3 regions of the Candidatus Stoquefichus sp. SB1 genome follow, and region 2 is predicted to be linked to each of the others. Evidence: predicted binding sites of a transcription regulator. Region 2 holds the regulator's gene; each other region holds the start of a gene.
The links. Region 2 encodes HrcA, which represses chaperone genes, less so after heat shock. Its sites were predicted from a motif close to TTTTAGCACTNNNNNNNNNNNAGTGCTAAAA; they were not measured.
Positions count from the first base shown of each region.

Region 1: a site for HrcA is predicted at 1,255-1,285, ahead of gltB (glutamate synthase large subunit). Genes of this name have one in related genera too.
Region 3: a site for HrcA is predicted at 1,190-1,220, ahead of BN1865_RS03265 (GroES family chaperonin). Genes of this name have one in related genera too.

Region 1 is NZ_LN852696.1:967,551-969,831, forward strand. Features, by position in the region: gene BN1865_RS17365 (RNA polymerase sigma factor) at 1-130, opposite strand, end outside; gene BN1865_RS17370 (hypothetical protein) at 158-466, opposite strand; gene BN1865_RS17375 (PduL/EutD family phosphate acyltransferase) at 564-1,130, opposite strand; gene gltB (glutamate synthase large subunit) at 1,446-2,281, shown strand, end outside.
Region 2 is NZ_LN852692.1:188,331-190,611, forward strand. Features, by position in the region: gene BN1865_RS00955 (hypothetical protein) at 1-224, shown strand, start outside; gene BN1865_RS00960 (hypothetical protein) at 249-653, shown strand; gene hrcA (heat-inducible transcriptional repressor HrcA) at 769-1,809, shown strand; gene grpE (nucleotide exchange factor GrpE) at 1,802-2,281, shown strand, end outside.
Region 3 is NZ_LN852693.1:433,040-435,320, forward strand. Features, by position in the region: gene BN1865_RS03250 (PadR family transcriptional regulator) at 1-204, opposite strand, end outside; gene BN1865_RS03255 (VOC family protein) at 301-672, opposite strand; gene BN1865_RS03260 (MmcQ/YjbR family DNA-binding protein) at 779-1,135, opposite strand; gene BN1865_RS03265 (GroES family chaperonin) at 1,308-1,568, shown strand; gene groL (chaperonin GroEL) at 1,581-2,281, shown strand, end outside.

The sequences.
Region 1 (2,281 bases), on a different contig from region 2:
CATACTTTAAAAAGACAGTCTGAAAAACATCATCCACATCACATTGTTGTTTCATGTGAATAAAGCAAATTTTTTGTATCATATCTGCATATTGATCGATTGCTTTTCTCATTTCTTCTTCTGTACGCATAAGCCCCTCATATGATTCTGTTTTGTATTAGTGATGTTGAGTATGAGAATGATGATTCTCATGATGTGTTGATTGACCATGGTGTTCATCTTTCTTATTCTCATTGAAATGCTGTTCATGACAGTTTGTATGTCCTAAAATACATTGTGTTTGAGATGCCTCATTGTTGGCATAGCCTTGCTGGCCAATGCAATTAGATTGAACTGTGCTCATAGATATTGCATTAGTTGTAGGTTCCTGATTAGCTGGATAGGCAGCAACATTTTGCAGCTGCATAATAGCTAGTAGCCCCATTATAACAAAACTACATATAAAAAGATATTTTATTTTTCTCATATGAAATCCTCCTTATCACTAATAATACGATTACCTAACAGAAAAACTTTCAAAAAAAATAAAAAACTTATAAGTTTTCGCTTATAAGTTTTGTACATTATTTAATGATTGTACCTTCACATGGAGCACCAGCAGCATTTGATTCATCTGTATCAATATGCATTGCTAAAGCATAACTATCACTGACACGGCAAACAACATCACCAAATGTTAATGATCTACCATCAGTTTTTACTTCAACACTGACAACATCTTTATCCGCTACACCAAATTCAGCAGCATCTGCAGGTGTCATATGAATATGACGTTTTGCAGCAATGACACCACAAGGAATTTCAACCTTACCAGCAGGTCCTATTAATTGGCATCCTTCAGTTCCTTCAATGTCACCAGATTCTCTAACTAATGCTTTAATTCCTAATGATCTTGCATCTGTTAAAGACACTTCAACTTGAGTAGCATTACGTGTAGGTCCTAAGATAGACATTTTTGTTTCACCTTTTGGTCCGACAACTGTAACTTTTTCTGCACAGGCAAATTGCCCTGGTTGAGAAAGGTCTTTCTTGTTTGTTAATGTATAACCTTCACCAAATAATGTTTCTAAATCTGCTTGAGACAAATGAACATGTCTTGCAGAAGTTTCGACTAAAATTGTTTTTCCCATATATATCCTCCTATTAACATACATATCTTACAACTTTTTTATGTTTTTGCAAAGGTATTTACATTATTTTTCCTATTTAATTCATTATATTTAATAAAATTTATTAAAATAATAAAAAAATATCTCTTTGAAATAAAATGTTTTTGTTGATAAAAAATGCAAAACCTATACGTATCAACGGTTTTAAAGAATATTGCTGGAAAATAATGAAAAAAAATTTATTATAAATTTAGGAAATGTATAAATATAAACTAAATACTTTACAATATAAACAAAATATAGTATGATAGGAACCATTAAAAGGGGGATAAATGCATGAAACAAGAAGAAAATAATCAAAAAAGCCTATATAATCCTGCATTTGAACATGATAATTGTGGAATTGGTGCCGTTGTTAATATTGATGGAGAAAGAACACATCTTACAGTTTCCAATGCACTTAAAATCGTTGAACAGCTTGAACATCGTGCTGGTAAGGATGCAAAAGGTGAAACTGGGGATGGCGTTGGTATTTTAACACAAATTCCACATGCTTTTTTTAAAAAAAATATCCATGATTTTTCTTTGCCTAAAGCAGGATGTTATGGTGTGGGAATGTTCTTTTTTCCACAGAATCAATTTGAATGTAATCAAGCAAAAAGAATGTTTGAATCAATTGTCAAAAAAGAAGGAATGGATTTTTTAGGGTGGCGTGAAGTTCCTATTATGGCAGATGTATTAGGAAGTCAGGCACTTGTTGCGATGCCCTATATTATGCAAGGCTTTATCGCAAAACCAGCACATATAGAAAGTGGTTTGGCATTTGATCGACAATTGTATATTGTGCGAAGAATCTTTGAACAAAGTTATGAAGATACATATATATGTTCTTTATCTTCTCGAACAATTGTTTATAAGGGGATGTTTTTGGTTGGCCAATTGCGTCAGTTCTTTTGTGATTTACAAGATCATGATTATAAAAGTGCAATTGCATTGGTCCATTCACGTTTTTCAACAAATACAATGCCTTCATGGCAACGTGCTCATCCAAATCGTATGATTGTGCATAATGGAGAAATCAACACCATTCGAGGGAATGCAAATAATATGCTTTGTCGTGAAGAAATTATGCAAACGGATGTTTTAGATACAAGTAAAGTTTATCCTGTCGT
Region 2 (2,281 bases):
AAGGTGAGAAGTTGTTCATTTTAAGTGATAAAATATTATTTTTTGTTGCAATTGGATTGGGCATATTCAATTTTTCGAGAGTTTATCCAAGTCATATATTAGAAGTGATAGAAATGTTAAGTTGGATGTATGTTGTTGGTATAACAATTCTTATTTTTGGGTTATCTAAAAAACATCGCCAAAGAATTATTGAATATATAGATATTATTTTTCCTTTTTTATAGTTGTTTTATTGGAGGGGGATAACAATGAATATTTTGTTTTCGGTTTGTATGATAATTATTTATCTGATTTTGGGATATATTATCTATAGTGATTTAAGAGCAGAGCAATTGAAATGTAAAAAAATAGAAATGATTAACTTTGTGACAATGACTATAAGTGTGCTATTATGGAATGTTTTTATTGTTACAACAAAAAAGCAACCTTATGATTGGTTTGAATTAGTGAGTTCAATTATTGTCAATATTCTTATTGCTTGGGTTTTGTTTGGAAAGACAATGTATGTGAATCTAAAACATATGTCAAAAGATAGTTTGCCTTATAACCAAAAGCAACATCAAGAAATAATAAAAACATATATCAGAAATGTGTTATTTTTAATTGTTTATGTTTTACTAAGTGTTGTCTATATTTGTATTTCAAAATCATAACTGAATTGGATTCAGTTATTTTTATTTTTTAGCACAAAAGGGTTGACAGTGCTAAAATGATGAGTATAATGTAATTAGCACAAAAGGAAAAAGAGTGCTAAAAGGAGGTTGGAGTATGCTAACAGCTAGACAATTACTTATCTTAAAATGTATTGTTGAAGAGTTTGTTGAAACAGCCGAGCCAGTTGGGTCGAAGGCATTGATGGCAAAGTATCAGCTGCCTTATTCAAGTGCAACGATACGTAATGAAATGTCTTTCCTTGAAGAACATGGATATTTAGAGAAGACACACACATCTTCAGGTCGAATTCCTTCAACAGAAGGTTATCGTTTCTATGTGAATACACTTATGCAACCAAATGTTGATGATGAAGTGAAAAATCAAGTTGCAACGATTTTAGGTGACCGGCATCGTTCGTTGAATGAAATTATTCAAGAAAGTTGTCAAATGTTAAGTGAATTAACGCATTTAACAACAGTTGCCTTAGGACCGGATTCGGGTTATGAACATTTACAGAATATTACACTTGTTCCGTTGACTGCACATAGTGTAACAGCAATTATCGTAACTGATAAGGGACATGTTGAAAATCGTAACTTTAATGTTAAAAACAATGCTTATTTGGAAGATTTAAGAAGTTGTGTGAATGTCATGAACGAATTATTGGATGGAACGCCCATCAATCAGGTGGCATTTCGTTTAGAGCGAGATGTAAAGCCAATCTTAAGTGCAAGAATTAAAGAACATGAGATTCTATTTAATGCATTTTTAGAAGCTTTCATGAAATTTGCGAATAGTAATGTTTATTTTTCGGGTAAAGAAAATTTGTTATATCAGCCTGAGTATAACGATGTCAATAAGTTGAGACGTTTGGTTACAGCTTTTGAAAATTCGCAGTCATGGAAAAGTTTAGAGCCAATTGCTTTAGAAGAAGGTGTCAGTGTGAGAATTGGCAGTGAGTCGCCAATAGAAGATTTGAGCGATGTATCTGTTATATCTGCATCATTTAAAACAGGCAATGAGTCTAAAGGATCAATTTCTGTCATTGGGCCGACGCGTATGCCTTATGAAAAGGTGGTTTCTTTAGTTGAGTATATTTCAGAAAGCTTAGAGCAAGTGCTGCTAAGTGAAGAGGATGATGAAAATGATGAATAGAGGTGAAAGAATGGCAGAAAAGAAGAAAAAGGATGTTGAGGAAGAAACTGTTGATGAAACATTAGAAGAGACAGCAGAAGCAGACAAAAAAGATGAATCAGTAGATAGTCAGTTGGCTAAACTAGAAGAAGAAGTGAATACATGGAAGACAGATTATTATAAGGTCTTTGCTGACATGGAAAACTTGAAAAGAAGACTTGAAAAAGAACATCAGAATTCATTGAAATTTATGATGCAGTCTTTTATCGAGGAATTACTCCCAGTTGTTGATAATTTCGAACGTTCTTTAAATGTAGAAAATCCAAGTGAGGAGATTCAAACATTCTTAAAGGGATATCAAATGATTTTTGATCAATTAATGGCTATCCTAGAAAAGAATGGTGTAGAAGTGATTGAAGCTCAAGGTCAGGAATTCGATCCTAATTTCCATCAAGCAGTTATGACTGCAAATGATGAAAATTATGGTCATAAC
Region 3 (2,281 bases), on a different contig from region 2:
CCCTTCTGACTTTTTTTCCTGAATCCATTTTTCATCTTCAAATTTTGAAAGAATTGCATATAATGTTCCTGGTCCAAGAACAACTCTTCCATGGGTGAGTTGTTCAATGTATTGTGATATTTCTACTCCATATCTTTCTTTTTTTAATGCTAATAAAACATAATACATTTGCTCTGTTAAAGTTTTTAATTGGACTCTTGGCATGCATGATCAACTCCTTAATATCGTTTAACGATATTATCTTCAATTTTAGTATATTATCGTTAAACGATATTGTCAATAAAAAAAGAGATCATATCTCTATGACTTCTCTCTAACAATCTCGAACCAATAATCATCAGGATCATGAATAAAATATAATCCCATCGCTTCATTTTCAAAACAAATACAACCCATTTTTTGATGCAATGCATGAGCTTCATCATAATTATCAACAGTAAGACAAATATGACTTTCGTTTTCTCCTAACTCATAATTTTGAGGATGATCTTTTAACCAAGTTAATTCTAATTGAAATGGTGAAACTCCATCACTCAAATAAACAAGTTTAAAACTTCCATCACTGGCTTCTTTTTCACGAATAACTTCTAATCCTAATGCCTCTTTATAAAAAGCAATACTCTTTTCTAAATTCGTCACATTAATATTACAATGATTAAAAATAGCTTTCATTTATTTTTCCTCCTTACCAATATCTGTCATAATCGTTGTGACAATAGATTATGTCTATCTATTGCATAAAACGTTTTGTCACAAAAATATTATAACGATAATTTCATCAATCCACAAGTTTCTTTTGTTTTCTCTTTGGTAATGTTAAATCATAGCTTTCCTGAATCATGGCTTGAATATCTTCTAATGACACTGTCCCATCTAGGATAATGGAATTCCAATGCTCTTTACTTAAATGATATCCTGGAATAACTGAATCATATTTTTCTCTAAAAAAATCCAACCAACCTCTTGTTCCTTTCACATTAATCCAAATATTGCCTTGTCTTTCAAAAATCCATGCATAAACTTTACGATTTTCCAAATGACGCATACATGTCCAATTCAAATCTGAAAATGGATAATCTTCATATACATTTTCAAAATTCAAACAATATTGAATAGCATCTTGTCTTGTTTTCATCATTTCACCTTCCTATCTCTATCATACAACAAAATTCTAAGAAGAAAAATAGAATTTTAGCACTTGATAAAAGAATGTGCTAAAAATTCATATTCAGTTCATATTACAGTTTATAATTATCAGTGTTAGCAATCTATAGTTATGAGTGCTAAATAACAAAGGAGGAATAAAAATGTTAAAGCCATTACATGACTATGTTATTTTAAAAAAAGAGGAAGCAGCAAAACAAACTGCTAGTGGGATTATTTTGACTGCCCCTAAAGAACAAGCAAGTAATCAAGCAACTGTTGTCGCAGTCGGTCCAAAATGTGATGATCATTTAAAGGAAGGTATGACTGTTATTTTTAAAGAATATTCAGGTACAAAATTTAAAGATGATGAAACTGAATATATGATCTTAGAAGAAGAAGATATTTTAGCAATTGTTGAATAGGAGGAATAAAACATGAGTAAAGAAATTCGTTTTTCTAAAGATGTTAGAGATGCTATGTTAGCTGGTGTTAATACTTTAGCTGATGCAGTAAAAGTCACAATCGGCCCTAAAGGACGTAATGTTGTTTTAGATAAAGGATATGGTTCACCATTAATTACAAATGATGGTGTGAGTATTGCAAAAGAAATTGAATTAGAAGATGCTTTTGAAAATATGGGTGCAAAATTAGTATATGAAGTTGCTAATAAGACAAATGATGTTGCTGGTGATGGAACAACAACAGCAACTATTCTTGCACAGACTATGATTCAAAATGGTTTAAAAGCTGTTGAAAAAGGTGCTAATCCAGTATTAATGCGTGAAGGAATTGATTATGCAAGTAAGGAAGTTGCTAAATATATTTTAGATAAATCACATATTGTAGAAACAAGTAATGATATTGAAAGTGTAGCAACAATTTCTGCTGGTGATAATGAAATTGGAAAGATCATTGCACAAGCTATGGAAAAAGTTGGTAGAGATGGTGTTATCAGTGTTGATGAATCTAATAGTTTTGATACTGAATTAGAAGTTGCTGAAGGTATGCAATATGATAAAGGATATGTTTCTCCATATATGGTTTCTGATAGAGAAAAAATGACTGTTGATTTAGATAATCCATATATTATGGTCACTGATCAAAAAATTAATACAATTCAAGAAATTTTACCAAT